DNA from 4 places in the Paenibacillus sp. EPM92 genome. Region 3 is predicted to be linked to each of the others. Evidence: riboswitches for the same ligand, from Rfam matches in the RefSeq annotation. Region 3 holds a riboswitch; each other region holds the start of a gene.
The links. Region 3 has a riboswitch for cyclic di-AMP ahead of JMF85_RS03180 (C40 family peptidase). Riboswitches for the same ligand answer to the same signal wherever they lie in the genome.
Positions count from the first base shown of each region.

Region 1: another riboswitch for cyclic di-AMP. It lies ahead of JMF85_RS01160 (stalk domain-containing protein); the one in region 3 lies ahead of JMF85_RS03180 (C40 family peptidase).
Region 2: another riboswitch for cyclic di-AMP. It lies ahead of JMF85_RS10605 (APC family permease); the one in region 3 lies ahead of JMF85_RS03180 (C40 family peptidase).
Region 4: another riboswitch for cyclic di-AMP. It lies ahead of JMF85_RS16205 (KamA family radical SAM protein); the one in region 3 lies ahead of JMF85_RS03180 (C40 family peptidase).

Region 1 is NZ_BCPS01000007.1:19,204-24,218, forward strand. It holds gene JMF85_RS01155 (DUF6483 family protein) at 225-932, opposite strand; cyclic di-AMP (ydaO/yuaA leader) riboswitch at 1,123-1,281, shown strand; gene JMF85_RS01160 (stalk domain-containing protein) at 1,283-2,119, shown strand; gene JMF85_RS01165 (polysaccharide deacetylase family protein) at 2,249-2,944, shown strand; gene JMF85_RS01170 (AAA family ATPase) at 3,087-3,851, shown strand; gene JMF85_RS01175 (hypothetical protein) at 3,893-4,090, opposite strand; gene JMF85_RS01180 (3'-5' exonuclease) at 4,203-4,958, opposite strand.
Region 2 is NZ_BCPS01000054.1:74,715-85,785, reverse strand. It holds gene JMF85_RS10640 (DNA sulfur modification protein DndB) at 1-456, opposite strand, end outside; gene JMF85_RS10635 (DGQHR domain-containing protein) at 456-1,631, opposite strand; gene JMF85_RS10630 (aromatic acid exporter family protein) at 2,082-3,008, shown strand; gene JMF85_RS10625 (AzlD domain-containing protein) at 3,206-3,532, opposite strand; gene JMF85_RS10620 (AzlC family ABC transporter permease) at 3,523-4,239, opposite strand; gene JMF85_RS10615 (CynX/NimT family MFS transporter) at 4,442-5,659, shown strand; gene JMF85_RS10610 (hypothetical protein) at 5,799-6,113, opposite strand; gene JMF85_RS10605 (APC family permease) at 6,214-7,977, opposite strand; cyclic di-AMP (ydaO/yuaA leader) riboswitch at 8,201-8,389, opposite strand; cyclic di-AMP (ydaO/yuaA leader) riboswitch at 8,477-8,677, opposite strand; gene JMF85_RS10600 (cold-shock protein) at 8,934-9,164, opposite strand; gene JMF85_RS10595 (cold-shock protein) at 9,235-9,435, opposite strand; gene JMF85_RS10590 (helix-turn-helix domain-containing protein) at 9,706-9,930, opposite strand; gene mscL (large-conductance mechanosensitive channel protein MscL) at 10,261-10,734, opposite strand; gene JMF85_RS10580 (peptidoglycan-binding protein) at 10,824-11,071, opposite strand, start outside.
Region 3 is NZ_BCPS01000019.1:21,245-32,315, forward strand. It holds gene JMF85_RS03140 (transglycosylase domain-containing protein) at 1-1,190, shown strand, start outside; gene JMF85_RS03145 (hypothetical protein) at 1,157-1,345, shown strand; gene JMF85_RS03150 (YwhD family protein) at 1,686-2,225, opposite strand; gene JMF85_RS03155 (M1 family metallopeptidase) at 2,384-4,600, shown strand; gene JMF85_RS03160 (hypothetical protein) at 4,616-5,425, shown strand; gene JMF85_RS03165 (YceI family protein) at 5,598-6,293, opposite strand; gene JMF85_RS03170 (M56 family metallopeptidase) at 6,407-7,237, opposite strand; gene JMF85_RS03175 (BlaI/MecI/CopY family transcriptional regulator) at 7,262-7,678, opposite strand; cyclic di-AMP (ydaO/yuaA leader) riboswitch at 8,032-8,169, shown strand; gene JMF85_RS03180 (C40 family peptidase) at 8,173-8,643, shown strand; gene JMF85_RS03185 (response regulator) at 8,856-9,215, opposite strand; gene JMF85_RS03190 (response regulator transcription factor) at 9,485-10,201, shown strand; gene JMF85_RS03195 (response regulator transcription factor) at 10,245-10,961, shown strand; gene JMF85_RS03200 (SpoIIE family protein phosphatase) at 10,982-11,071, opposite strand, start outside.
Region 4 is NZ_BCPS01000069.1:36,623-40,072, forward strand. It holds gene fur (ferric iron uptake transcriptional regulator) at 332-808, shown strand; gene JMF85_RS16195 (hypothetical protein) at 1,149-1,634, shown strand; gene rpmG (50S ribosomal protein L33) at 1,662-1,811, shown strand; cyclic di-AMP (ydaO/yuaA leader) riboswitch at 1,848-1,987, shown strand; gene JMF85_RS16205 (KamA family radical SAM protein) at 2,213-3,379, shown strand.

The DNA.
Region 1 (5,015 bases), on a different contig from region 3:
TTCCTTAGTTTAGCAGGCTTTAACACACCGTGTCAACTAGAAAACACGAACATTCCATTATATTAATGAAAAATAGTTCGCTTTTCACGCAATGTTCATGCCATGTTCCTCATTAAAAAACAACGGCGCCAGTTGAATCCCGGCACCGTCATTCCCACTATTTCCCACGTAAGTGTATGCAAAAGGCATATTCATGAAGTCCGGCTCCAGTCATGAACATCCATTCATCCATCATTGGCCTCCTCCCTGCGGGCTCCTGATTTGAATTTCGCAAGCTCCGCCATGCCCTGCCGTACTTCTTCCCGCGATAACCCTCCGTCTTCCAGCTGCAATGTCGAATCCGTCAGCCAGCGCTCGTACATCTCCATGCCGATGTCCAGTACGCGTGAAAGCCGCTCGTTCCATGCATCCCCCTTCACTTCATCGATCCAGTGAAAAAGCGCATCTTCCGCCTTAGCAAGCCGTCCTGTCTCATCATAATAAGGAACAAGCAGTTCGAGCTGGGAGGCCTCCATGCCCGATCGACCGATCAATTCCAACGCAGTCTCGATCCTTCGCTCCGTTTCCTCGCGCAAGTCCGCACTTTCCTCCATCTTACGAATCGTCAGCAGCAGCTCAAGCCATTTTAGCGCCTCGGCCTTTCCGGCCTGTATCTGCCCTTCCTGCTGCAGTACCTTGACACGGGCCAACAGCAGGTCTGAGGCTGCGAGCGCCTTCCCGATATCCGGATGTCCGCCAGGCGAGAGGAGCACCAGCAAATCTTTCACCGACAACGCCTGCAGCAGCTTGGAATCCAAACCGACGAGCTGCCTTAACGCATGGTTCAACAATTCCATACGCTCGTGGAACGATAACGCCTGTTTATGTAAAACTTTCATGACTACCCGAGCCGTCTGCTCGATGAGCTTCATTATATAATCGCGCTGATACATGTCTGATGCCTCCGTTTCTGTACAGATCGTCCTGCCCCCAAGTCTAGAGCGCAGATTGCAGGAACAGGTTTTTATTGTACCACCGATCCTGTTTCTGGACATCGATTCAGGCCGAAATTCATCGCGATTTACAATTACAGGAAGTGACTGGATGAATTTATGCATTGAACCATTACGGCAACCTATGGTAAGTTTTTAAAAGCCGAATCGAACAGTTCATTTTCTGAACGTACGGGGGACGCATCACATGGGGTGAATAATTGAGTTCCGCGATTGCCGCGGGCCAGCTTAGGGAAAATCCTCTTCCCGAACCCGACAACTAACCTCGGAGGCTGACAGGAGGGATACAATTGAATAAGAAATTCAAAAGCATGCTTCTTGCATGCAGCTTGATGTTGCCTGCGTTTTTGTCCGCAGCGCTGCCGGCACACGCCGCTCCGTTAAATCTGCCCACTGATATCAAGGTGCAGATCAACGACTCGCTGGTGCACTTCCCGGATGCCCAGCCGCTTCTGGACGGCAACTCGAAGCTTCATGTTCCTGCGCGGACAATCGCCGAAAAACTCGGCTATAAACTGACTTGGCAGCAGGAAGGCTCGCAAATTCACGTTGCGATCAGCAGCGGCGATACGACCTTATCGGTCACAACCGGGGAACAAGTCATCAGCGTTAATAACCAAACCGCTTCAATCGAACATCCGGTGAAAATGGTGAACGGCCGCGTCTACGTCCCGTTCCGTCTGCTTGCCGAAACGTTCGGCAAGACCACCCAATGGGATGCGAACAACCGGATCGCCATTCTCGGTACGGACGGCAAATACCACGCTCCGGCATGGTATCGTCCCAAGACGATCGCCAAAAATTATGTGAAAGTCATTGAAGCGAAGGCTACTGCCTATACCGCTGCTCCAAGCGAGAACGGTGGGTATGGCTCGCTGGATTATATGGGTAACACGCTGAAGCTCGGTACCATCGCTGTCGATCCGAACATCATTCCCCTCGGTTCCAAAGTGTATATCGAAGGATATAACTATGCAGGGCTCCCAACCGGCGGAATGTACGCAACGGCCACCGATGTCGGCGGTGCGATTAAAGGGAACAAAATCGACATCTTCGTTCCTGAAAGCCCGAGTCAAGCATCGCGGTTCGGCATTCAACAAGTGAAAGTGTACGTTCTCGGTTCTTAAGCAACCGTAAGCCCCCCACAACAGCAGCCTTTCGAGGCTGCTGTTTTTATTTGCCTGCCTTTGTTCGTGGATAGCACACTGCGTTTAGCCCGAAACTACAAGTAAATATCCCGGCGGAGGTGGTGTGACATGTTCAGGAAGGTTATGCTGCTGATGTTCTGCTTGCTGCTCTGCTGCACGACGGCGAGCGCCGCGGCGCCCGGCAGCGATGAAGTCGTCTGGAACGTGCAAACCGATCAGAAGCTGATCGCATTAACGTTCGATGACGGCCCCAATCCGGTTTATACGCCGCAGATTCTCGATATTCTTCGAGACTATCAGGCCAAGGGTACGTTCTTCGTACTCGGCAAACGGGTGCAGTTGTTTCCCGCCATCGCCATTCGCGAAGTGAACGAAGGACATGAAATTGCCAATCATACGTTCGACCATCATTATTTGAAAAATTATCCTCCCGACCGGTTGATTCAGGAAATTCGCCAAACGCAGGAGGTCATCTTTGATATTACGGAACAGATGCCGAACGTGTTTCGTCCTCCCGGAGGTTTTTATAACGACACGCTGCTCCATTCGATGAAAGAAGATAAGCTGACCGTCGTGATGTGGTCCTGGTATATGGATACGAAGGATTGGCGCAAGCCCGGCGTCGACAAAATCGTTCAGCAAGTGCTCGGGAACGTGCACAACGGCGACATCGTGTTGTTTCACGATTTGGAGGGGGATTGCACGCAAACGGTTGAAGCCTTGAAGCGGATTCTGCCGGAGCTTAAATCACGAGGCTATCAATTCGTAACCGTGTCCGATCTTATCGCGAAGACGCGGAAATAAACAAAGCCGGCCCACTGGTGCGTGAGGCCGGCTTTGCAATAGCATTGGCATGTACTTATTTTTAGTTTTCCATTATTACATAATTTATGATATTATAAATGAAGAAAAGCGTACATACGTTCCCGTCTGGAGTTGATACATGATGGCGACCGCCACCAAGGACCCGTATATCCGCAGCATCGAACTGCTTCGGGATAAAGTGCCTTCCTTCACCCGTTATCCGTTCCACCTTTCCGCTCTGCGTGATTTCTCCGGGTTAAAGCTTCATCCCAAAGTTACTTATATCATCGGAGAGAACGGAACCGGCAAATCGACGCTGCTGGAGGCGATTGCTATTGCCTGGGGTTTTAATCCCGAAGGCGGCACATTAAATTTTGCGTTTTCGACGCGTGATTCCCATTCGGAGCTTTATCGTTACATCCGCTTGGTTCGGGGCGTGACTAAACCGAGAGACGGATTCTTTTTTCGAGCTGAAACTTATTACAATTTGGCGACGAATATCGACCAATTGGATAGCGAATTTTCGTACGGAAGACGCATCATCGACTCCTATGGCGGCAAGTCGCTTCATGAGCAGTCGCACGGAGAGTCATTCTTCTCCGCATTCGTCCATCGTTTCGGAGGCAACGGTCTCTACATCTTGGATGAGCCTGAAGCCGCACTGTCGCCGTTGAAGCAAATGTCGATGCTTGCACGTATCCACACCCTCGTTGAGCAGAACTCCCAGTTCATCATCTCGACGCACTCGCCGATTCTGATGAGTTACCCGGACGCCGTTCATTATCAATTAACCCCGGACGGTTTACAAAAGACGACTTTGGAAGAAACCGAGCACTACTTGATCACGAAGCAATTTATGACGAATCGGGAACGCATGCTCCGTACTTTATTTGAAGACGAGGAGTAAAAAAACAGGCGCACGTACTCCGCCTGTTTGCTATTGCTGCGCTAGATCGGTTTGCCGTTCTTCTTATTATCGTAGCGGTGACTGCGATTATCCAAGGGTCCCGGGCTGCCGCCGACCGGCGGTTGGATTTGAACCGGTTCTTCCGTCGTCCGGGTACGATGCAAATTTGTCGCCGCCGCGGCATGCGTTCCTAGTTCCGCCAGCTCATTATTCGAATTGTTTCCTTGAATCGGACTCATAGCTGAATACCTCCTCTAGTTGAGTGTTATGCCATAGATGTAATGTAATCAGGGTTTAGTATGCCGCACAGCGGCACGGTTTCATCCGTCCGGCATCATTAAAAAACCCCCATCATAAAGTGGGGGCGGAGGACCGCAGCTTGGATCTTGTTTTACGTCCATAGGTTTGTTTATAAAATTTTGAAAACAACGTTTCGACCATTTCAATTTCCGATTCAGACAGATTCATGATGTCAAAATAATCTTGAGTTTCCTTATCGGAAGCAAACTCTTGCCATGTTAAGAAGCTATTATTTTGAACGGCTTGATTTAAGGCCGAGCTGATTTTCTTTTTGATGCCGCCTGTGCATAGCTTAAAATGGTCGGGCTTATAATACCGTTCTGACTTCACAATGTCCGGATTTATTTTTAGAAGCTCGCAGGCGTTCAATGCATCGTCCAGGGCCGAATGATGCTGCCCGACGAAAGGAATCTCCTTAGCTGCCAGCACTTGCTGTAATCCGCCATCAAAAAACCGGGACATATCGATCAAGCGTGTTAACCAATCCGAAGAGATCGCATGAATCTTACAGTCGACAAACAGACTGAAAAAGTCCGTACTTCCCCACGCTACGATTTTATAATCGACTCCACAGAAATCAATAAATTTGCCGATGACTTCCGGAAAAGGCGGGCTGGTGGTCAACACGTCCTTATCGATTTTGCAAAAATTCAAGGCGAATTGATTGATGGGGTACTTGGGATTGATATAACTTTGAAACGTATCGACGATCTGTAAATGTTCATTTAATTTAACTGCGCCAATTTCCAAGATCTCCATCGGATGGATAGCATAATGTTTTCTACCGTTAAACTCAAGATCGATCACAATGTACGGCAAGGTTTCACCCCATTTAGTTGTGCTGTGGGTTATTGTTTGTTTTTT
Region 2 (11,071 bases), on a different contig from region 3:
CTGCTCGATCTGACCTTCCAGCAGTTCCAGCTCGGTCGCGGCTTCCGTGTCCTCCGGATTTCTGCGAACCTTGACCTTCAGACCGGACAATTTGCGTTCCAGCCGTCGAGACTCTTTCAGCATTTGCTCATTCACGTAACCGAGCGCCAAAATCCGGTGCTGACCGTCGAGAATGCTCAGCTTCGAACCCGGGCGCAAGCTTAATCCTTCTTCCGTCTTGGCTAAACTGGCCACATCGCGCAGCGACAGCGTCACCGGTCCGAAGAAGACGCGATCGAGCTCCCGCTCCTGCAAGTAATTGGCGATTTTCCGACGCTGGCCCCCGCTCAGCTTACGCTGCACCATCGGGTCGATCGTCGTGTAATTTAACAGATCCTGAACCTGGATCGGAACCGTCGCGAGACCGAAACGGTCGCAAAACGGATGAATTGTCATTTTCAAACGCAAGCCGTCCATTAACCGACATCCTCCTTAGCTTCCTTCTCGTCCTCCATCTCATCTGCCATGTCCGATTCGCGAATCAGGAACAAGTGGTGCTCCTCATAAAAACCTTTCACGTATTGGAAAGCTTTCATAATGCGCGAACGTCTAGGCAGCCGGTCTTTCTCGTCTCCGGAATAAATCGCGTTCCAATCCAAGTGCGGCAAAATGTGAAGCGCATAATCAAGCGCATATTTGTTAAACGTGCCGCTTTTCGTCGCTTCCCCGTGGAAGAACATCGCCAGTGCGATCTGCAGGTTCTCCGACCAGCACAGCTCGCCCTTCTCCGGCTCCGGCAAGTGTCGCAGCATGCCTTCGAAATAATGCTCCGCCACTTTCATCTGGCTTTCGATTTCATGATCCTCGAAGTAGTAGCCATTGCCCCGCGAAGCCGATTTCAGCCTGCCCTCGAACAATCCGATCAAGATTTCGATCAGCAAATGGTACGAGAACAAAAACTCCGGTCCCTTGCCCCGCTCCGTGAACATATCCACCGGAATCCGCTTCATGATCGGCGATTCCTCCACCAGACGCGTGGCGAGGACGTGGTAGAAACGGCGCTGTTCGCGAAGCACAGCCAGATTGCCCCCGATTTTACGCGGAAGCTTGTTGATGTCGGAGAACAGCTGACGCTCCTGTCTGGCGTTGATGTCCAAATAAATCATCGTCGACATCGGGAAGGTGTACAGTTTGCTAAGCTTCTTGCCGATTTCTTCCATCCGGTCGTACTCCCGGCGGTCTTTGGCGCGCGCCATCGCGCTTTGCAGCGTTTCCATCAAACGGCGGAAAGCGGCCAACCGGTGCTGCCCATCCACGACATAGAGCTTCTCGATCGCTTGCAGGCGGTATACACCGGATGCCGGATCATATTCCCCGGCTCCTCGGGCAGACAGGATGATCCCCGGAAAATAAATGCCTTGGCCGTGGTCCAGATACAACATGATATAGTCCATCATCCGGGATAAATTAAGCGGAACGATGGAGCGCTGTACTTCGAGATCCACTTCGTAAATCGCGAACAGCTTGCTCATCGGCAGCGTAGTGGACAACGTCGTTTGACCGAACGTTCGGGAGAGCGTTCCCGGAATTTCGATGAACGACGACGTTTTTTGTACAGCCAACAATTCAGATAAAGATGAGATTTGATCCAAAGCTAAATTCCTCCTTTGCGGGTTCGTTATTAAGAAGCCGTCATGCCTTTCGAATCAAAATGGCAAAAATAGGTTGATATGACTCCATTATACACGTTTTAAGACCTAAACATTCAGCTTATCCCCGAATTGATTCGTTTTTTCACGAAAAAAGTGAATCTCTCCCTCTCGTTCCGCTAGAGTACCCCGGTCGATTCACTAGCTTCTTAGACAAAAAAGCGTCGAACGAGCGGCCGAACGCATACATCCAGACAGACAGCGAATTGCAGCTACTCCCATCATAAAATAAAAACTGTGGCCGATTCAAATACTAACGGCTGACTGTGGAAGTGTAATTTTTGTTATTTTCATATTTTCGACAAATCTGTAGAACGACTCCCCGCGTATATGTTATATATTATTACATATATATGACTTTATAGCGGTCAGGATTTTCGGGGAGGGGTTGGCATGACCATCGGATTTCGCACGATCAAAACGGCGGTTGGCGTCAGCATCGCTATATTGATCGCACAATCGCTGCACTTGTCGTCTTATACGTCGGCCGGGATTTTGGCGCTGCTGTGCATTCAAAAAACAAGAAAACAGTCGTTCACAGCCGTCTGGGAACGGCTCCTCGCCTGCCTCGCAGGAATGGCGATGTCCGGCTTCATGTTTCACTTTTTCGGGCGTCATCCGTTAATTTTCATTCTGCTGTACATGCTGTTCATTCCGGTTTGCGTCAGGTTCAAAATTCAAGGCGGCATCGCCAGCAGCTCCGTCATCATCATGCACATCTATATGAACGGCGCGCTTAACACGTCCTTCGTGCTCAATGAGTTGGCCATCATCGCAATCGGCCTCGGCGTGGCGCTTATCGTCAATTTGTATATGCCGGGCATTGATAAACAAATTTCACAATACAAAGAAGAGATTCATGCCAACATGTCCGCCATCCTCGGCCAATTCGCTAAATATTTAGTCGAAGGTTACGGGCTGTGGGACGGCAAAGAGCTGCTCACGCTCGCCAAGCTGCTCGATAAAGGCAAAAATTTGGCCATTCTCGAAGTGGAAAACAACATGATGCGGAAGGATAATCCGTTTCTGTACTACTTCGAACAAAAGCAGCGGCAGTATCAAATACTCGAACGCATGCTGACGCTCGTCTCGATGCTGGACACCACCCTCGAGCAAGGCGTGCGCATCGGACGCTTGATCGACGAGCTCGGCCGTGACCTTCAAGCGGGGCGAGACCTCGCCTCGTACCATGAGAAGCTGAGAGCGATCCGCGAATACCACAAGCAGCTGCCTCTCCCGGTCACGCGCGCCGAGTTCGAGAACCGGGCAAACTTGTTCTCCTTAGCGAATGAGCTGGAGAAGTTCATTGAAACCATGTAATTCGCGCTCACAAAAGCCTTCTGCTTTGCACAGTCCGGACGGGATGCGCGAAGAGAAGGCTATTTGGCTGGGCTGAACGACTACTTCGCTGCAGAAGCAGCTGTCGCACTTTGTACCTAATCATAACAAATCTTATTGTCGAAAGATAGCTAAAAGTACCTGAGATTCGCCTTCATATCAAGGATTCCGGCTGTGCCCTAAATAAATAAACGCAGTGCGAACATGCTCAGAATGCCAATGAGGACCGTCCCCAGCAGGCTGCGTGTGATCATGGCTGCCGTAAAAGTAAGCAAGGCGGCTACTAACTCCGCTTTATTTATAAAAAACGAAGCCTCCCCTTGCGGTGCGAACAGTTCCTGTCCAATCAACGCAGCCATAATAGCAATCGGAACATGCTTCAACCACTGCAATGCCCAGCTTGGCAATTGAATACGGCTAAGCGCTACAAGGGGAAGAATTCTCGGAATGAAGGTTACAATAGCCGCTCCGATAATAATGAATACGATGTGCCATCTTATTTCCATTTATCCATCACCAATCCTATGGTTGAAGCTAGAACGGTAGCCACGATAACACCTAAGCTTCCGGATGAAATCATGCTCATTCCCACGATAATGAAGATCGCGCTGATTGCGACAACAACGTCTTTCATGATTTGACCGCGGCTTGCCATTTGCAGTACAAGAAGTCCTATAAACATCGCCGGCAAAGCAAAATCAAGACCATACCTCTCCGGATTTGTAATCCATTGTCCAAAATACGCGCCGGCCATATTCGCGACAAACCAGTTCAAGTATGCTGTCACGTTAAGACCGTGCATCCATCTTTCACTGATCCGCTCCTTGCCGGCTGCCCGGGTTAATGCCACTCCGAACGTCTCATCGGTTAGCAGGGAACCTATCCCAATATTTTTCATCGGAGAGAGATGTCGAAAATAAGGCGATAAGGCCGCGCTTAGCAAAATATGGCGGAGATTCACAAAAAAAATCGTAAAGATCATGGCGGTAACGGAATAACTGGCCGTGATCATCCCGGCAAAAATAAATTGTGCGGAACCCGCATAAAGCAGCAAGGACAGAAGAGCGATTTCCGCTAAGCTTAAGCCTGCGGTCTTCTCCACGACGCCTGCGGCGAACCCGATGCTTAAGTACCCGAGCAAAGTAGGAATACAATCCTTTACCCCCTGTATGAACGTATCGTCCTTGGGGGCAGCTGTCGTGTTTGTTTGCATGTGATCTGCTCCATCATCTCATCAGTTTTCAATGCCATATTCTATTAATTATATCATTTTCGCACTCGCCAACCAAAGAGTCCTCCTCATGCGCCCGCAAATTTTCTCCCGATTGACCAGACCTATGATGTTTTTCTCTATTTTTTTTGATATGATTATAGAATGTGTAATTTGTCAGACTAGAAAGCAGGTGTCTAGGAATATGCTTCTGAAGTATGACTCTAGCGGACATTACGTGCGTTCCCGGATGAAGACCGTGTGGTTAATCCTGGGGATATTGCTGGTCGCCGCAAATCTTCGGGCCGCCATCACAGGATTAGGCCCCTTGGTAGATGCGATTCGTTTAGAGACTCATTTATCGAATACGGTAACCGGCATGCTAACCGCTTTGCCGTTACTGGCCTTTGCCGCGCTCTCCCCGGTTGCCCCTAAAATTTCACGCAAAATCGGGATGGAAATGACGCTTTTCCTAAGCATGATCGTGCTAATTGTCGGGATTCTTCTAAGGTCCTATGCTTCGGTCGTCACGCTATTCATGGGTACAATCATCATCGGTCTTGCCATTGCGATCGGAAACGTGCTGCTGCCGGGCCTTGTTAAACGGGATTTTCCCGAGCATGTAGGATTCATGACCGGTGCGTACTCGGTTTCGATGAACGTCTTTGGCGCACTGGCTTCGGGTATCAGCGTCCCCCTTTCGGTGGGGGCAGGACTTGGCTGGCGGGGGTCTCTCGCAAGCTGGGCTGTCTTAGGCGGATTGGCCGCGCTCTTCTGGCTGCCGCAGCTTCGTTCCCGCCAGGCAGCGTCAACTGCGGGCGGCGGCGGCTCCATCTGGCGCTCCTCCCTGGCATGGCAGGTCACCTTGTTCATGGGCTTGCAGTCGTGGCTTTTTTACATTAATGCGGCATGGCTGCCCGAAATTCTGCATAGCCGGGGGATGAGCGTCTCAGCCGCCGGATGGATGCTATCCGCCATGCAGTTTGTAAGCCTGCCGGTTTCATTCATCGTTCCGATTCTCGCCGGGCGCAGTTCCAACCAAAGAGGCATTGTAATCGTAACGGTGCTCTTTCACCTTATTGGATACCTCGGATTGCTTAGCGGGAATACCTCGCTGATCTGGCTTTGGATTATTTGTATTGGGATTGCAGTAGGTTCAAGCATCAGTTTGGCGCTTGCTTTCTTCGGGCTTCGCACGCAGAATGCGCGTCAAGCCGCCGAGCTGTCGGGGATGGCGCAGTCCGTCGGATATTTGCTTGCCGCGTTCGGCCCCGTCCTGTTCGGGTTTCTTCATGACGTGACCAACACTTGGGCAATTCCGTTGTTAATCACTGTGGCGGCCAGTCTTCTGCTGCTGTCCGTGGGCCTCGGGGCCGGACGCAACGCGTATGTGACAGCCGGCAGCAAGAAAGAATCATCATGAGATCAAAGCTTTGTTGGAGCGGATTTACCCGATGATTTAACTGGAGCGTAATCTGAAGCAGGACCTTCGCAATTGCGGAGGTCCTGCTTCAGATTCGTGCGGGGCAGGGGGCCGCCGGCACAAAAATCTTCGCTTGATATTACGGATAAAAGGATTCGTTCTTCAACCAAGTTCCACCCTCATCGGTGCTCCGGTAAAACATCGTTGCCGACCGGAGCGCTCCCCGTGCCGCCTCTTCGACTGAAGCAAACCGATTGTCCGTTGAAACGTACGGGTTGGCATTATCCGCTCCTCTATAATAATGACTTAGTTCATAAAAGTAATGACCGGCTTCATTCTTCAGGATTTTAATTCCGACTTCTTTACCATCAATGCGAGCCTTTAAAGCCTGGACGACCTCGTGAACAGCTTCAATATCAGGATGAAGATTCGCCAGCTCAAATAAATTCAACATCAGGTGCCTCCATTCGTGGATTTTGGTCTGAACGCAGCAGCTCTAATTAATGCTTCAAATGAAAAGGTACAGTCGAAATCGTAACGTCTTTTCGATTTAATCAATAGGCACGAATTAATATACTGGATTGATTATGCAGAAAATTGTGCCACCAACTCCTTGTAATAAATTGCGGAATCATCACCGTTACATAATCCGTCTCGCTGGTTTTCCATTCAATTGTATCGATAAATTTAATTAAAGGTCTCAGTATGCTCCGATAACTGGATTTTAAAATAACAAGCCGAACGCCTGAATTCCACTCCTCCCATTTTTTCTCCATCTTCTGTGCATCATCGTCGTCAAAAGCAACATAAACGGCAATAATGTTCTCTGATATCGACTTGGCATACCCGATCGTATTTAAAACGACCCGATTAACCCCTGCCACCGGGACAACGATCACATTTCCTTTGGTCACTGGCGTCTCTGCTTTCGGATCAATCCGCAGTTCATTAGCCATATTCAGGTAATGCTTGTGGATACGAATAAAGAAATAGATAACAACCGGAAGGAAAAGGAATGTGATCCATACTTGTGAAAATTTTGTAATCAAAAAGATTAAGCAGATGGAGAACGTTGTGATCATTCCGATTGTATTGATTAAAAAGCTGATAGCCCAACCCTTCGGTTTCATTTTCCACCAGCGGCGCATCATTCCTGTTTGGGACAAGGTAAACGGAATAAACACGCCTAAAGCATACAAAGGAATCAGGCCTTCCGTATGTCCCTGAGCAATAACAATTAAAATAGCCGATAAAACACCGAGTACGATGATCCCGTTTGAAAACCCGAGTCGATCCCCTCTGGCGGTAAACATACGGGGCATAAATTTGTCTTTTGCCATCATGTAGGCAAGCAGCGGAAATGCGGCATAGGCTGTATTCGCAGCGAGAAATAAGATCAAAGCCGTAGAAGCTTGTATGGCATAATACATGGGCCCCCGGCCAAACGTGGAAGCGGCGATTTGGGAAACGACGGTTTCTTCAGGTCTCGGTGTAATGCCATAGGTATAGGCTAGAAAACTAATCCCCATAAATAAGCTGCCTAAAATAAGTCCCATCATCATCAGGGTTCTTGCCGCATTTTTCTCCGCCGGTGCCTTGAAGTTAGGTATTGCATTAGATACGGCCTCAACCCCGGTCAATGCGGAACAGCCGGAACTGAAAGCCTTAAGGAGTATAAATAAACTAATTCCCGAGATTGCCATATCATGAGTTTGGGGCGCTGCAGAAACACCGCCTGCAGCATATTTATATAACCCGCTCAGGATAAGAAGCACAATTAGAGTGACAAACAGGTAAACCGGATAAGCAAGGATAGAAGCCGATTCCGTGATTCCCCGTAAATTCATGATGGTCAAAAAAGCAATCATCACAATAGCAATGAGAACACGATGGTCGTGAAGGCCAGGGAAAGCGGATGTGATCGCATCGGTTCCAGCAGAAATACTAACAGCCACAGTTAAAATATAATCAACTAATAAGGATCCCCCTGCTAATAAACCGACAGGCACCCCCAGATTCTCCTTCGATACGATGTATGCCCCGCCCCCCGTCGGATAAGCATATATGGTTTGGCGATAGGAAAGAATTAAAATCGTTAATAACCCTAATACAGCAATGGAAATCGGAATGGAATACCATAATGCCACAAAACCTACTGTCATTAAAACCAGCAATATTTGTTCCGTGCCGTAAGCAACAGAAGACAGTGCATCCGATGATAATACGGCAAGAGCCTTAAATTTGCTCAACTTCTCTTCCGCGAGTTCTTCGGATTTCAAAGGACGACCGATTAAGAACCGTTTCAAAGCAGACATCATCTTGAATGCTTCCCCCTTTTGAAGCCGATTCTCTGCTTCATGATTTGGATATTTTACCCGATGTTGCTGTGTTTTTATCCACATTAAATATCAACTCCTAAAGTCACAAACGGTTGTACATCTTCAAATCCTAAAGAGACATAAAAAAAGAAGCCTGACAGAAGAGGACTCTTCTCGCGGCTTCCTGGGTACGGCAAAAAAACCGTATCTTTCGCACGACAAAATCGCCTCTCTTTTTACGCTTACGAGGTTAGCTGACGGATTCGGACGTAAGAGTCGCCCTATTCTAAGCAAATGTACAAATGTACGGGATTGCTTTAGAAATTCACCCCAAAGTAATAAGCGGTGTAACAACCTTGCCCATTACCGAATGGTTCCCCCGATCCCCTAAAGGACTCAGCGATAAAGACGCATTTCATTTTTGATATCCCGGTTTTTGGCAATAAAAAGCCACAGAGGCGCTTCCCCTGTGGTCACGTTAGACGATCACAGTTTCCCCATCTCCTCCACACAACGCTTACGAGGTTAGCTGACGGATTCGGGTGGTGAGAGTTGCACCCTACCTCGGACAAAAACACTACCGATGTTTGTGTCCAAGGATTCACCCCTTCAAACTTTGATTTTTGGCTCTCACACCAATAAGCAAAGCTCGAGTTTGGTTCCCCCGCTTTCCCAAAGGGAAATTAAGCGAATTAGAATTAGAAACGTTATTTTGTTTTCATGAGTTGTATCATACGCTTATTCAAAAAAGCTGTAAAACAGATGAAATCAAGATATTAGACATCGTTTTGATAAAACGACGCGTGATACCGCTTACATATCATGCGGTCTTTTATTTCATGCTTTTTACTCGATGAATCGCGTTTTTTCTTTTCCCCAACAACCAAAAAGCCTTCATCTCACGATCCCTCTTATAGAGGAAACGTAAAAAGAAGGCTTGATTAGGGGGGCGACAGCTAAGAAATCTGCACACCTTTTTTAAGTGATTTAAAGTCGATGTTCGAGTTTAAGAGCAACGGCAGTATCTTCATGCTGCTTACCATCGGAGCAAGACACTGTCGGCAAATCGGCTGACATTCAAAGGCAAAGTTGTCACGAATCCAACCCTTACAGTCTTCATTTTCACATGACCAAATCATCGTATTTTCCGTAGGGATATCCTCTAACAATTTTTTCCGAAAATACATGATGAACCCCTCCTTATGATCCAAAAGAAAAGCTGCCCTCCATATTTGTTAGGGCAGCTTGCTTTGGGTTTTACAGCTTTACAACATTTTCGGCTTGCGGACCGCGATTTCCTTGTACGACATTGAATTCAACACGTTGACCTTCATCTAACGATTTGAAACCATCGCCTGTGATTGCACTGAAATGCACGAACACGTCGTTGCCGCCTTCCACTTCGATAAAACCAAAACCTTTTTCAGCATTAAACCATTTCACTGTACCTGTTTGCATAATATGACCTCCAAATTTTTATTTAACATGTACTTTTTATTTTTGGAAACAAATAAAAAATTCACACATTGAAAAAGGTACCATCGCACAAATGATAACCCTTTGCAATATGTGAATCAAGGTTTCAAATATATGATTAAAGTAATCATACCACACTCAAACGCAAAGGGCAAGTTTTTCTCTCCTCCACAAACCAAAAAGCCCTCGTCTTACGATTCTCCGCAAAGAAGAACCGTAAAAAGAAGACTTTGTTAGGTCCATTGGATTTCCTCAGATCTGCAGCTCCCCAAGCTTAATCAGCTCGACAACCGCTTGCGAACGCCCTTTTACATTTAATTTCTGCATGACGTTGGAGATATGGTTGCGTACGGTTTTCTCACTGATAAACAGCTGCTGCGCGATATCTTTCGTCGTTTTGTCCTGCACCAGCAGTTCAAATACTTCGCGTTCGCGATTGGTGAGTAAAAATTTACTTTTGTGATCGCTGCCCTTCAAATGTCACCCCTCCTTGCCCGGGTTTTTGTATCAATACAAGGTCTAGGGATACAGTCAAATTCAGTTTATGAAGGGTCACGTATACTGGTGCGGCAACCGTCCAAAAATGGGCGAGACGATGAGGCATCGCAGCTATTGGCGGGGAATCCGCCAGGGTACGGTTTTCCGGCATACGGTTATGAATGCAGGCGGCATGTTATAAGGCTGATGAATAAAGACGAGTTGTTCCTGCACAGCCGAGCCTATATTCATAAACATGTCCATCCTCTCTGGTCTGTTACATCTTAAGATACCCAACATGGAATGGATCTACTGAAGTGCCGCTATGGATCAGGCTTGTCCGTTCGCTTGCGCTTTCACGACAGCCGTGCAATATTTGCAGCGAATCGCTTTCTTCGGGATCTCGGATAAACATTCCGGGCATTCCTGCAAGCCGGCTTTCGGATCGGGCTTTGCCTCCTCCTTCTTGCGCAGTCGGTTCAATTGCTTCACGGCAATGAAGATGACGAACGAAATGATCAGAAAATCAAGCATTGTGCTGATAAACAAGCCGTAGTTTAACGTCGGCGCCGACGCTTTCTTGGCATCTTCCAGCGTAGCGAAAGACCGGCCGTCCAGACTGATGAACAAGTCCTGGAATTTTACACGGCCCAGCAGCAGGCCGATCGGGGGCATAACCAAATCGTTGACGATGGACGTGACCACCTTGCCGAAGGCGCCGCCGACAATAACCCCGATCGCCAAATCAATCATATTGCCCTTCATGGCAAACTCTTTAAATTCTTTCCAGACCGTTGCTTTCATCTCGTTCAAACCTCCGTTTTTTTATTAGTTTATAACAACAAACAAGCTCCCGCAAAGTTTGTGCTTTGCTGGAGCTTGCTCTGGTTTGGTTATTTAGAGATAAACATCTGTGTGAACATTTTGCCGCACGGACCGCCGTCGACGATGCCGACGCCGATGTGCGTGAAATCGTTACTCAATATGTTGGCGCGGTGTCCGGACGAATTCATCAGCGCTTGGTGTGCCGCCTCTACCCCTTTGTTGCAGGCGATATTCTCGGCGGCGTTGCGGTAGCTGATGCCGAACTGCTTCATCATATCGAAGGGCGAGCCATACGTCGGGGACTGGTGGGAAAAAT
Region 3 (11,071 bases):
GCATCGAGGAAAAAGAATACGAAGATATGGGGCTGCGCATCTTTACCACGCTCGACTTGAATGCCCAGCAAATCGCGGAAGAAGTGATCCGCAAACAGCTGGAGCCTTACCCTGAGCTGCAAACCGCGCTCGTCTCGATCGATCCGCGCAACGGGTATGTAAAGGCGATGGTCGGCGGCCGCAGCTATGCGGACAACCAGTATAACCGGGCCTTCGCCAGTACTAGGCAGCCGGGCTCCTCGTTCAAGCCGATCGTCTATTTAACGGCGCTGAAGGAGAAGCAGTTCACCCCGGTCTCGCGTTTCAAAAGCGAACCGACCACGTTCACCTACGATCAGGGCCGCAAATCCTATACGCCGAGCAATTACGACGGCAAGTATTTCGATTGGATCGACATGCGGACGGCGATCGCCAAGTCGGACAATATTTTCGCCGTGCACACGGCGCTGGAAGCCGGACCGGACCGCGTCATCGACATGGCGCGCAGGATGGGCATCACGAGCCCGATGGAGCCGCTGCCGTCCCTTGCGCTGGGCGTGTTCCCGGTGAGCCCGTACGAGATGGCTTCCGCGTTCGGCATCTTCGCCAATCAAGGGGTGCGCGCTGCGCCGACGGCCATTCTGCGCATCGAGGACCGGCGCGGGCGGGTGCTGTACGAAGCGAGCCCTTCGGAGGAAACGATCATTGAGCCGGCCTACACGTACGTCATGACGCAGCTGATGGAGAGCGTGTTCGATCAGGGAGGCACGGGCAGCCGCGTGTCCAGCGTCCTGAAGCGTCCGGTCGCCGGCAAAACCGGCACAACCAACACGGACGCCTGGATGGTCGGGTATACGCCCGAGCTGTCGACGGCAGTCTGGGTCGGGTACGACAAGGACCGCAACATCGGTAATGTCGAATCGCACCTGGCGGCGCCGATCTTCGCCGAGTTCACGGAGCGGACTCTGGAATCCGTGCCTCCGAAGATGTTTCCGATTCCCGAGGGCGTGGTCAGCGTCTACATTGATCCCGCAACAGGCAAGCTCGCCAACGACAGCTGCCCGAAATCGCGGATGGAAGCCTTCATCCAAGGCACGGAGCCGAAGGAATACTGCTCGCAGGAGCCGGTGAAGGACGAGCCGGTTAAGCAGGATCCGGGCAAAACCGGCGGCTCGTGGTGGAACGATTTGAAGCGCTGGTGGGCGAGCTGACAGCTGCAATGGCACGCAAGCAAGCGGCCGGCGGCAAGGGCAGACGGTTGAGGTTGATGCAGGCGCAGCTGTACAGACGCATTGGCGGACTGTTGATAGCCTGGACAGACCCCGCGCGCGTAAACAGGCGCAGGGTAGCGTTGGCAGAAGGTTGACGGCAGGTCAAACATAGGCGGCAAGAGGGGCTCCCGGCAAGCCGGATCGTTGATCCGTTTGCCAGAGGGGTCCTTTTCGTTTGAACGCTCGCCTTTCCGGTGATAACGACAGACGCGCGGCGGAAATAACGGAATTGTCCCGTGCTAGCGATCGCGCAGCCCCTCATGGATGTCAGGCGCATGGCCGCTTTGGCGCAGAAGGCCCGGCTTCGCCGGACAACACAAAAAGGCAGACCGAGAGGTCTGCCTTCCTGCTGTCCTAGTATATGATGCATATACTAGGCATTAGTATACATCGTTATGGATGGTGACACAATACCGTCACATAATGTACAAAAATTTAAGCAAGCGCCGTCTTAAGCGACTCGTCCGACCGTTCCCACATCCCCGGATCGTTCTCGATCAGCAGGTTTTTGAGCAGCGCCTTTTCCTTCTCTCCCAGATTGTCGACCATAATTTTGCGCTTGAGCGCATAGTCCATCCGGTTGACGTGATCGGCAAGAACTTTCCAGCCGCGGCGGTTGTCCGGATCGACGGTCATCTCGCAGGAGGTTACGCCGGCGTAATATTTGCCGTCCTCATGGAAGTCGACGGCCACCCAAACGATCCAGCAAGGCCGGCCGTTCGGCACTTCATCCTTGTTCGGCGAAAACTTGATTCCCTTCTCCACCCTGCTCTTCGCATGCAGCGCGCCTAAGTCCAAGTACGCCTCGTCTCCATCGATAATAACGCTGGACAATTGACTTAAATCAATCGAGCCCTGCCCGAAGCCGCGGTGCTTCGTTTCTTTTTTATTGACGATATTTAAAGCCGGCAGTTTCTTCTTCTCGCCAGACTCCGCATTCGCCTGTCCGCCGGCGCCCAAATCCTTTGTATCCACCGTTACATCCCCTTCCTTTCACTACCTTCATAGATTTAACGTCTACCCGTCTTTCTTTTATTATCCATGAAACAGTGAGGCTTGACAATTTTTTGTTCATGGTTTCTTGTCCCGTTACATATACATGCCTTAGATGCTTGTCAACGGGGTGAAAATCGATGAGTAAACGACTCGGCAACCGACTTGCCATATGGGGCTGCGTGACGGTCCTCGCCTGCAGCAGCGCCCTGCTGCCAGGCGCGATTTTTTCGAACGAAATACGGACAGGCGATGCGGACGGAGGCTGGCAGCTGCCCTACAGCGCTGTCACTGCGGCTTCCGCCAGGCCGGACGCCTCTGCGCCGGGCCCTCTTGCCCTGAAGCCGACCCGCACCGCGGGCGAGCATGCGCACGCGGTGGTCGCGGCGCCGGCCTGGCCGTCCGCCCGGGGGCAAGCGGACGGCTCGTCCACCGGCTTATTCCTGCCTGGCAGCGAAGCGCTGCCGGTCAGCGGGCGGGTTACCGAGCCTGCGGCGCCTCCGCCCGCGCCGCCGAGCTTGCCGGCGAGGCCGGTTGAGAAGCCTTCGCCCAGACCCTTGTCCAACCGCATCGTCGAATACCACCTGAACGCTGAGTTCGACGCCGAGGGCAAACTGATTCACGGCACCTCCTCCCTCACTTGGAAAAACCCCGGCAGTGTCCCGGTCCAGGATCTGTACTTCCACTTGTATCCGAATGCGTTCGAATCGAAAAAAACGACGTTCATGCAGGAGTCCGGCGGCAAGCTGCGCGAGGATGCAAGCACGGAAGACAACTACGGGAGCATGAAGCTCATTTCCATTCAAATGCTGAACGGGAATGAAACGGAGCTGACCGACCGGATCGAGTACGTGCAGCCGGACGACGGCAACGTTCATGACCGGACGCTCGTGAAGGTGCCGCTGCCGAAGGCTGTCGCCCCGGGCGAGCAGGTGACGCTGCTCACCTCGTTCACGGTGCAGCTGCCGCAAGTGTTTGCGCGTATGGGGTACGCCGGCGACTTCATGATGGCGGGGCAGTGGTACCCGAAAATCGCCGTCTATGAGCCCAAAGGAACGCGCGGGCAAGCGGAAGAAGGCTGGAATTTGCACCAGTATCACGGGAACTCCGAGTTTTATGCCGACTTCGGCATCTACAATGTGAAGCTGCGCGTGCCGGTGGGCTATACCGTGGCGGCGAGCGGATTCCCGACCAAACCTGTTGTGAACGACGGCAAGACGCGGCTCTATACCTTCTACGCCGACGACGTTCACGATTTCGCCTGGGCCGCCTCACCGAACTTCGTCTACTTCGAGGAGCCTTATGCCACCAAGGATTTGCCTGGCGTCCGGATCAAGCTGTATCTCGATCCGAAGCACGAGCATCTGAAAGCGCGTTATATGACGGCCGCGAAAAAAGCGCTCGCCCGCTATTCGGAATGGTACGGCAGCTATCCTTACTCGACACTGTCCATTGTCGTGCCTCCGGAGAACGGCAACGGCGCCGGCGGTATGGAGTATCCGACGCTCGTCACCGCTTGGGGAGCAGGCGAAGACAACCCGAGCCTTGAGCTCGAACGCGTCATCGTTCATGAGATCGGGCATCAGTTTTTTTACGGCATGGTAGCCAGCAACGAATTCGAGGAAGCCTGGCTGGACGAAGGGTTCACGTCCTACGCCGAAGATAGGCTGATGGAGAAAGAGTACGGCGTGCGTTCGAACCGTCTCGTCGAATCGAGCTACATCACCGCCCCTGCTTCACTCAAGCTGAACGCCTGGAACTATGCGGGGCACGGCAACTACGCCGAGAATGTCTATACCCGGGCCAAGCTCGTGCTGAAGGCGATAGAAGGGCAAGCGGGCCAGGAGACGATGAATAAAATTATGCGGACGTACTTCCAGCGCTGGAAGTTCAAGCATCCGTCCACCGAAGATTTTCAACGCACCGTGGAAGATGTGACGAAATCGAGCTGGAAAGAATTTTTCGATCAATATGTGTACGGCGGCATGATGGCCAATTATGAAGTGGCGGGGATCCATACGAAGAAGATGACGGAGAACGGCCAAACGGTGTACGAGAACAGCGTCAAACTGCGCAAGCTCGGCGGCACCGTCCCGAGCGTCCCGGTTCGATTCCACTTTGCCGACGGCACGCAAATCGATAAGACATGGAACGGCTCTGAGAGCGAAATCATCTACAAGCTGACGCATGCCGCGCCGCTCGACTGGGCGGCGATCGATCCGCAGCATACGATCGTGCTGGAAAACAAGCGGATTAACGGCTTTATGAAGACGAACGTGGATACGAAGCTGTCCGTCCGCTGGAATATGGGCATCGTTAAAATACTGGAGACCTTGTTCGGCTGGGTCGCGTGGTGAGGAGGGTTCGTACACATGTGGAATCGCGTTAAATCGGGCTGGTCGATCGCCTGGGGGCAGCCGTTCGCCGTCTTCACCTTATTTGTATACCATCTGGCTTGGGGTATCGCCCTCTACAAGCTGGTCCAGTCGGTTGTGCTGCCCTTGCTTCACCGCTACCCGACGGAGCTGTCGAAGGAAGCCGTGCAGCTGTTCTGGATTGAAAGCCAATTCCAGCTGATGAAGACAAACCTGATCGAGCCCTTCCTCTGGTGGGGACTAGCGCTGCTTGCGCTTCGGATGCTGCTGCATCCGTTGCTGAATGCCGGTGTCTACTACTCGCTTCAGAACCGTGACATGAACGCCGGCTACCGGTTCGTGGAAGGCATCCGCAGGCTGACGCTGCCCTATTTCGGATTCTACGCCGCTCAACTGCTGCTGACGCTGGCTCCGCTCGTATGGCTCGTACCGCTGGCCACCGAGCTGTTCGGCTCGCAAGTGTCCTACTCGGGGCTTGTGCGCGCGCTGCTGCCTGTACTTTCGGCGTTCGCAGTCTACCTGCTGCTCATCCAGCTCGTCTTCATGTACCTGCAGATCGGCAAAGCAAGCGGACGTTCGATGCTGTTCACCTGCCTCTTTATCGTCCGCCACCTGCCGGCAATCGTACTGGCCGCGCTTACCGTGCTCGGTCTGGGGCTTCTGGCGACGGCGGCCGTGATGGCGGCGTCCTTCTTCTGGGCCGGCTTCCTGGCCCTGCTCGCCGTCCAGGTGTTCCGCCTGGCGCAAATGTTCTTTAAAGTATGGGCGATCGGCACGCAATTCGCGCTTTGGACGGAGAAAGCGTAGCGGCGTGCGCGACGCACGGCGAAGAGGCCAAGGACGCAGCAGCGGCCTTGGCCTCGCTGCGCGATATCTCCCGATATCGGCAGTGCGGCCCAGCCGTGCGTGCGGACCGCAGCCGCCAATGACCCCAGCGCCCATCCGCAAACCGCGCCTTCGCCCCGCGCTTCCCTATCCATTACCCCTGCGCCTTCTCGAGCACAAGCCGAAGCTGCACTTGGATGTCATTCTGCGTGTCGAGCGCCACGGTGTGCGGATTTTTCATGCCGAAATCGGCGAACGTCACGACTGTACTGCCTTCCAGCCTCAGCTGCCCTTGCTCATACAAGGCCTCGCTCCGGAACGTCACGTCCTTCTTCCTGTCCTTCACTTGCAGCGTACCGCTCATTTGAAAACCGACTTTCTCGCCTTCCTTCCATGCCTGCGGCAGCTGGTCGAACGACTTGGCGGTGAACACCGCTTCCGGGAACTGCGCTGTGTCGAAATAATCTTTGCTCTTAATATGGTTGTCGCGCTGCGGATTTCCCGACTGCAGCACACTCGTCTCGATTTTGCCTTCGGCCGTCGTCCTCGACGCATCGGCCGTGTTCAGCTCCCAGCTTCCCTGAGTCGGCGTCACGACAAAATTCACCGTCTCCTTCGACGTAGTAACGGAGAAATACACCTCCGATGCCGGCAGCACCGACCACTTCCCGTCGATCTGCTCCGCCTTGATGGCTTGTCCCGTCGCAGCGGCTCCGCCGACTGGCGCGGAGGCCGGAATGACCTCCTTCACCTCGATATGATTGCCGGCAAAATAATCGTACGCGCCATAGGCCCCGGCTAGTAACACAACTGCAACTCCTGCGGATAATGCGAGTGTTTTCGTTGTCATCAATACGCCTCCTTCAATTGTTAACACTACAATCCGTAGTGTAATTGTATAAAGAAAAATCCCTTAACGGGACCGATCCGCGATATGACTCGCTCAAACGCCACGGCTTCAACTTAAAGCAGCGACAAGAAAAACAAACCCGACAGGAAAACCACAACCGGCAGCGACACGATCGCCAGCTTTACCGGCAGTCCCAGCGAAGGCGCGCCTTGCTGATCGAGAATTTGCCGGATCCGGTAGTTAATCGAGGTATCTGCGAAAGAGACGTACGCGAAATCCATCGAAGCGGTCCGCTCCCTCTTCTTCATCAGCTTCAACAAGGCGCTCCCCAAGCTCGCCGGCGATCCCATGACCGCCATCGCCTCGCGATCGGCCAATATCTCCCGCGCAATCTTATAATGATGGTAACACCAGCGCAGAATCGGGATATAACGCATGACCGAACAAGCGAGGTGCAGCAAGAACGTCTTCAGCGGATCTCGATGATTCCGGTGATACTGCTCGTGGTACACGACCGCTTCCAGCTCATCGCGATCGAGCAGCTTCAGCAATCCGGTGGATAAGATGATCTTCGGCCGGAACAATCCGAGCGTCAGCGCGATCGGCTCCGCGCACATGACGACCAGCAGGTCAGGCTTGTCCGCGCTGAACCGGGCATTCAGCTCCTGCGTCGACCGCTCATGCCGGGAAGCGAGCAGCTTCCGGTAGGCGCGCCTCGACAAGCAGACTTGCTTCGCCCAGATCCAGAGGCTTAAGCCGAACGTATAAGCGACCAGCACGCTAAGCAGCGGCGTCACCGAATCGAAGCCGAGCGCCTGCAGCAGACTGCTGCAAATTTCAAAGACGTTGAACCGAAGCGACCAGCCGAACAGAACATGAGCCGCATATAGCCCCATCTGGACCCACACGATCAGCGCAAGGACGAACGCAGAAGCAAATAACATTCTAGACCGATTTTCCCACATGGCCTATCTTTCCTTTTTCAGGTCTTTAATTTTTTGTTCCAGCTTCTCGATCATCTCCGCATCGGCCTCTTCCAGCGCGTCGAGCATATGATTGACAACCAGCGGACCGAAATCTTCGAGCAGTTCGTGCGCAATTTCCCTCGATTGAATATCCAGAAAATGTTCTTTTGAATGCACCGGCTCGTACACCGACGCCCGACCCGCCTGTTTCTTCATGAGCACGCCTTTGTCGACCAAGCGGTTCATCACGGTCATGACCGTATTGAAGTTCAAATGCTCATCCTGCTGCTCCAGCTTCTTCTGGACTTCTTTAATGGACTGATTCGGATGCGTCCACAGGATGTCCAGCACTTTCGACTCCAGCGGTCCGAAGAACCGTTTCAAGCCCTTCTCATAAAACTTGAAGCTATGAATTTTCATTTGCCATGCACCCCACACTACAAATTGTAGTGAAGCTATAAAGCGTTGTCAAATCCTCTCAATGAATCCGGGTCTTATACAGCTTTGTGTTATGGTCCTGGGTACCGTACCGATACTATCGGCCGCCCTCGTATGCGCAATCGCGAGCTTTCGAGGCGTTCCGACAATCGTTCACGAAGCACGTGTAAAAATTACGGAAGGCCCGGCATCCGCATTTGTATGTATCCGCTTACAATGTCAATCTATCTAGTATACCCGCCCGGTTTCGTTTTAATCCCTGTATTTATTACAAGTTTGTGACAAAAGAAGGATATCGTCACTTTTGCTCGAATAACTGTACTTGGAAAATAAAACAGAAAATATTGCCGAATTTCTGCGCGCAGAAAACGGGGGAACCAGTTTTTGGGTGAATTGATCTCGCTTCAGAGTGATCATAGGGAACCTTCAACCGAACCCTTCAGCTAACCTCGTAGGCTCTGGAAGGGGAAACTTCTTTGAAGAAGCTTGTCAGTTTTGTTTTTTCCGCAGCACTGTTTTGCACGATTTCGGTAGGCAGCGTATTTGCTGAAACCCCATTAAGCGCAGCGGTTAACGAAGGTTTAGGCTCTCCTTACAAGTGGGCGGGCACAACAACCAACGGCTTCGACTGCTCCGGCTTCACTTCTTGGGTGTTCGACAAACTCGGCGTCGACCTGCCGCACTCCTCCAAGGGCCAAGCCCAGCTCGGCACCACGGTGGAGAAGAACGACCTCCGTCCCGGCGATCTTGTCTTTTTCAACACGGACGGCAAAGGCATCTCTCATGTCGGCGTATACGTAGGAGACGGCAAATTTTATCACTCCGCCACGAACGAAGGCGTTGTGATCACGAAGATGACCGATTCTTATTATGCGAAGCGTTATGTAACGGCCCGTCGCATCCTTTCGGATGATCAATATGGGCAGGTTATGACCGACGCCAAGTAACCATCGCTAAGACGTAAACGATTCACTTGTCTGGAAAGCCCTCGGCTTGAACCGACGATCCCGCACCTGCGTGCCGGTCGATTACGGGACAAGCCGCCAGGGCTTTCTGTCTTTTTATTCCGGGAAGGAGCCGCAGCCGCGAAGCCGTGATCCAAACAGCGAAAAAAAAGCCGTTCTCCCCGTCGTTAGACGTGAAGAACGGCTCTTCTGGTTTAACCGAGCAAGCGATGCAGCGTGCTAATCACGCGTTCTTTCTGAATCGGCTTCACGATAAAATCTTTCGCGCCCAGGCTGATCGCTTCGATGACCAGCTTCTGCTGGCCCATTGCGGAGCACATCAGCACTTTGGCGTTGCGGTCGTACTTCATGATGTTTCGCAGCGCCTCGATACCGTCCATTTCGGGCATGGTGATGTCCATGGTAACCAAATCGGGCTTCAGCATCCAATATTTCTGGAGCGCCACAACGCCGTTCTCCGCTTCGCCGACGACCTCATGCCCCAGTTCTTTCAACATTCCACCGATGATCGCACGCATAAATGCCGCATCATCCACGACAAGCACCTTAGCCATTGGAATCGCCCCTTTTGTCCGAGTCTGCTGTACGCCGCTCTATGTTTTCAACCCAAATTTTCCAATTTTGTGATATACTCATATTATATAGGCTTCTAGACCTAATTCCGATTAAAATCCGACTAAAGTAGATCAATTCAGCTTTAACTCGTTCCTTTTTCCGATATATTTCAACAAAATTCGTAAAGCTCCGGAGAAGCAACGCTCGCAAGAAGCAGCCGGGGCCTTACCGTAGACAACAGAAGTCGAGCGAAGGGAGTAATCCGCACGTGGCTAACCGGAAGATCCTCATTGTGGAGGATGAGCCCGAGATTCGCAATTTACTTAACAACGCCCTTACGGATGACGGTTTCGACGTGTACGAAGCGACCGATATGCAAGAAGCGATTACGCAGTTCGACGCGGTCGAACCGGATTTGATTCTGCTGGACATCGGCCCCCCGGCAACCGCCGGCCTGGATACGTGCGCGGAGCTCCGCAGCTATTCCAACGCCCCCATCGTGCTGATCAGCAGTCGAAGCGGCTCGAGCGACATTATTCAAGGATTAGAGCTTGGCGCCGACGATTATATCGTGAAGCCGTTCGACCCCGAGGTGCTCGTCGCCCGGGTGCACGCGAACTTGCGGCGCACCGCCATCTTTCGCAGAGATCGCAAGTGGGAGGCGAGTGCCCCCGCCAAGGATGGCGTCATTGCATACGCCGGTCTCGAGATCGACCCGGTCCGCTTTCAAGTGCTGCTGGACGGCAAGCCGATCGCGCTTGTGACCAAAGAGTTTCAGCTGCTCGTCCATCTCGCACGCAACCCCGGGACCGTCTATACGCTGGAAGAGCTGTATGCCTCGGTTTGGGGAATGGAAAGTCACGGGAATACGCGTACGGTCATTGTCCATCTCAGCAATCTGCGCAAGAAGCTGGAGCCTCTCCCTACAAGGCCGACCTACATTCACAATATTCGCGGAGTAGGCTATAAATTCGATCCCAAATAACCGGTAAAGTCCGTCCTTTCGGACGATGAGGAGATTCCATCTCATGGTGAACGAGAAAATTTTGATCGTCGAAGATACGGAAGACATTCGCGATATACTCAGGCTCTACTTAGAGCCGCAAGGCTTCCAGGTCATGGAGGCAGGCAGCGGGGGCGAAGGGCTGGAGCGCTTCGAGCGGGATTCGCCCGACTTGGTTCTGCTGGACATCGTGCTGCCCGATATGGACGGTTACGAGCTGTGCCGCCGCATCCGCAGCGTATCGAAAGTGCCGGTTGTGTTTATTAGCTGCAACACGTCTTCAAGCGATATCATTCGCGGCCTCGAGCTCGGAGGCGACGACTACATCGAGAAGCCGTTCGATCCGGCTGTCGTCGTGGCCCGCATTCATGCCAGTTTGCGGAGAGTTCCTATCGCCCGTAATCGGCCGGAGCCCAAGCCCTCTGGCTCTGTGCAGACACCGGACATCATCGTCGTCGGCGAATTAGAAATCGAACCGGCTCTTCTCCGAATCAGGACGGGAGGGAAGGAAGCGGCTTTGACCGTGAAGGAAATGCAGCTGCTCGTTCATTTAGCCGCTCATCCGAACCGCGTCTTCCCCCCCGACCAGCTGTATAAAGAGGTGTGGGGGAGCGACAGCATCGGGGATACGCGCACCGTCTTCGTCCACATCAGCAGCATCCGCAAAAAAATCGAGCCCGATCCGGCCAATCCGAATTATGTGCTGAACATTCGCGGCGCGGGGTACTTGTTTAAAGGTTAGCCGGGGGATGTTTATTCGTTCTACGAGGCTTGGAACGCCAACAGCGTAATATCGTCGCGCTGAGCCTCGTCGCCCATATAGGTTTGGAATTCGTGCCAGAACAGGTCTGC
Region 4 (3,450 bases), on a different contig from region 3:
ATCCAAGCCAATTGTACGAGGCCAAGTGTTAGCAGCACTTGGTCTTTATTAAATAAATCATAACATATGATGAGCATCCCAGCAATTATTAGTTACCATGACCGAACAACGGATTATTGTAGATGATGCAGCGGACTGAATCGGGGCTCTCGCTGCGATGATGTTCGACCGATGTGTTTGTCATCTTCCGCCTCATGCGGACAATTGAATAATCAATTCCATTGCTTCTTACTTAGAATTGCGATAAGATTAGAATAATTATAAATAGTGAGATTCATTTCGCGGACAATAAAAAAATTTACGCGCGTCGAGACTAAAGGAGAGTGCATCCATGATGGTATTGGAACAACTCGACAAAATCAATCGGCAGTTGAGGAGCAGCAACTATAAATTAACCCCCCAGCGCGAAGCGACGGTTCGGGTTTTATTGGAGAATGAGCAGGAACATCTGAGCGCCGAGGATGTGTATATGCTCGTGAAAGACAAATATCCCGATATCGGCCTGGCTACTGTATACCGGACGTTGGAGCTGCTGGCCGAGCTTCATATCGTGGAGAAGATGAACTTCGGAGACGGGGTTGCCCGCTTCGACCTCCGCAGCGAAGAACATACGCATATGCACCATCATTTGATTTGCACGGTATGCGGGGCGCTCAAGGAAATCAAAGACGATTGGCTGCTTGAATTGGAGAATCGACTTCAACAAGAATATGGCTTTAAAGTAACGGATCATCGTCTCGACTTCATGGGCACCTATCACACCTGCAAAAGTAGCGAATGTAAAAGAGCAAGCAAGGCAATATCTTAAAATGCCTTGCTGACGGGGAGTCTTTCGATCTTGGAAAGACTTCTTTTTGTTGTGCAGGAGAAGACCCGCCTGCATAACCGTTGCGAAGTTACCGGAAGACCGAGAGGATCTATGGAGCTGGCAAAATCAGCCTAAACTCGTCGGCGAGGTAAAAACTTCAAGCTTCGCAGTTGACTGGCCGTTAAGGTTAAGGTATGATGTGAAGTAATCGTAAAAATTACAAATATTATTGTCGTGAACGGCCCCGGTCCAAGTTGTAGTGACAAAAATGCTAACATCCGGTCAGGGAATTGTGCCCTAACCCTGCGTGCTGGGTTTATAGCGGTTTACATGGGGGGGTGTGATATTGAAGAAGAGCACACAAAACGATGATGAGACGATCATTAGTCATCACTCCCAGACACAATGGCAACGCCGGGAACAGGAATTGGCCTGTTGGGTGCAGCGGGCGAAGCCAAGAAAGCGTCCCAAACAAACCGTTATTTTGGGGAACACCCCGGTCGATGCCGAACTGCTTATGGCTCTTACCCTCCTTAAGCGGACGCGCATCCAGACGGAATTTTCTTGCGCGGGCGTAAGTTTATTGGATGAACCTGAAGATCATTCGCTCTATGCGTATATAACCATCACCGGCTCGGCGACAGCGGATCGATTCGTACAGCTGGCCCTGACACGGATGAGACACCGTCTGCTTGTAACATGGGAGCCGCGCCGGAACCGGTACGATCTTTCTTCATTTTTTATCGGACACAACCGTTCTTTCTGCTTGCTGATGCAACGATGCGCGGAAATATTCGCTGAGCTTGAGGACGAGCAATCAAGGTAATTGGCAACTGTAGAGGAGGTGAACAGGATGAGGGTAATCGTAACATTGGCTTGCACGGAAACGGGAGATCGTAACTATACGACGACAAAAAACAAAAAGAATCAAACCGGACGATTGGAAATGCGCAAATATTGTCCGCGTCTCCAAAGACACACCTTACATCGGGAAACCAGATAAACATATTTCCTTGACTTCTCAAAAATGTTTGTATATCATAAACGTACGCTTAATTTCCGGTTTTCGAATCGGAAAGCGGGGGAACCAATGTAATTGGGGCGAATCATGTAACGATGTAGGGAACCATCTTTCCCGAGCCCGGCAGCTAACCTCGTCAGCAGGAGATGGGTCAAGTTTCTACATGCATTAACCTGCATCTATTGACCCGAGATCAGGGTCTTTTTGTTTGTTTGAAGACCCTTCGAATGACGATCGGTTATCGCCATGCTGCGATATCGTTCGTCTCGAATCGGGTCTTTTTGTTTTACTTGTTAAAAGAAAGCACAAATCGTTTATTCCAGGAAAAGGAGGGAACAGATCAGGTCTGTGGTTTGAAAAAACTCGTAGTAGGAGGAGCAAATATGACACAGCCGAAATATATAACGGATATTGATAAGATACTGGAAATTCCTGAGGATGAAAGAAAGAAGCTTAAACCGATTACAGATAAGTTTGTATTTCGGGTGAACGACTATTATTTGAACCTGATTGATTGGGACGATCCTGAAGATCCGATCCGAAAGCTGGTCATCCCTAATGAAGGGGAGTTATCCGAATATGGGCGCTGGGATGCCTCCGATGAGGATACCAATTACGTAGTGCCGGGCTGCCAGCACAAATATCGGACTACGGCTCTCTTGCTGGTTTCTGAAGTATGCGGTGCATACTGCCGATATTGTTTCCGGAAGCGACTCTTTCGCAATGACGTTCATGAAGCGACGAAAGATATGGATCCCGGTCTAGCCTACATTGCGAGTCATCCGGAAATTAACAACGTGCTGCTTACCGGAGGAGATAGCTTGATTCTGGCAACAGCCAAATTGGAAAGCATCCTGAGCCGGTTAAGAGAAATCGACCATGTTAAAGTTATACGGCTCGGTTCGAAAATACCTGTTTTTAATCCGATGCGGATTTATGAAGACGAACGATTGCTGGAAGTCATCCGCCGTCATTCAAGCGTAAACCAGCGGATTTATGTGATGGCGCATATCAATCATCCTCGCGAGATTACCGCCGAAGCCAAGAAAGGCTTTGAAGCTCTTCATCAAGCCGGCGCTATTGTTGTCAATCAGACGCCTATTCTTAGAGGGATCAACGATAACCCCGAACGATTGGCAGAGCTGCTGGATAAGCTGTCATGGGCCGGCGTAACCCCCTATTATTTCTTCGTCAATCGTCCGGTGGCCGGCAATCGCGAGTTCGTTCTGCCGCTGCAGCAAGTGTACCGAATCGTGGAAGAAGCCAAGGCGCGCACTTCAGGCTTAGGTAAAAGGGTGCGTCTATCCATGAGTCACACCTCCGGCAAAATCGAAATTCTGGCTATTGATAACGGAAAGGCCTATCTGAAATATCACCAGTCGCGGGATAACGAATACGGCAAGTTCATGGTGTTGGATTGCCCTGAAGATGCGGCATGGTTCGATGATCTGCCAGGTAGCGATCAATATTGGCAGAAGCCCCAAAAGAAAACCGATGAAGTTATTTCGGTGAATGAGCTCCCTGATCTGCCGCGAGCGCATGCTAGATGAACAACCACATAAGTCATGTAATAAAGCATCGCTGTGCTATATTCTAACTTGATATAAACAGGATAATAGGA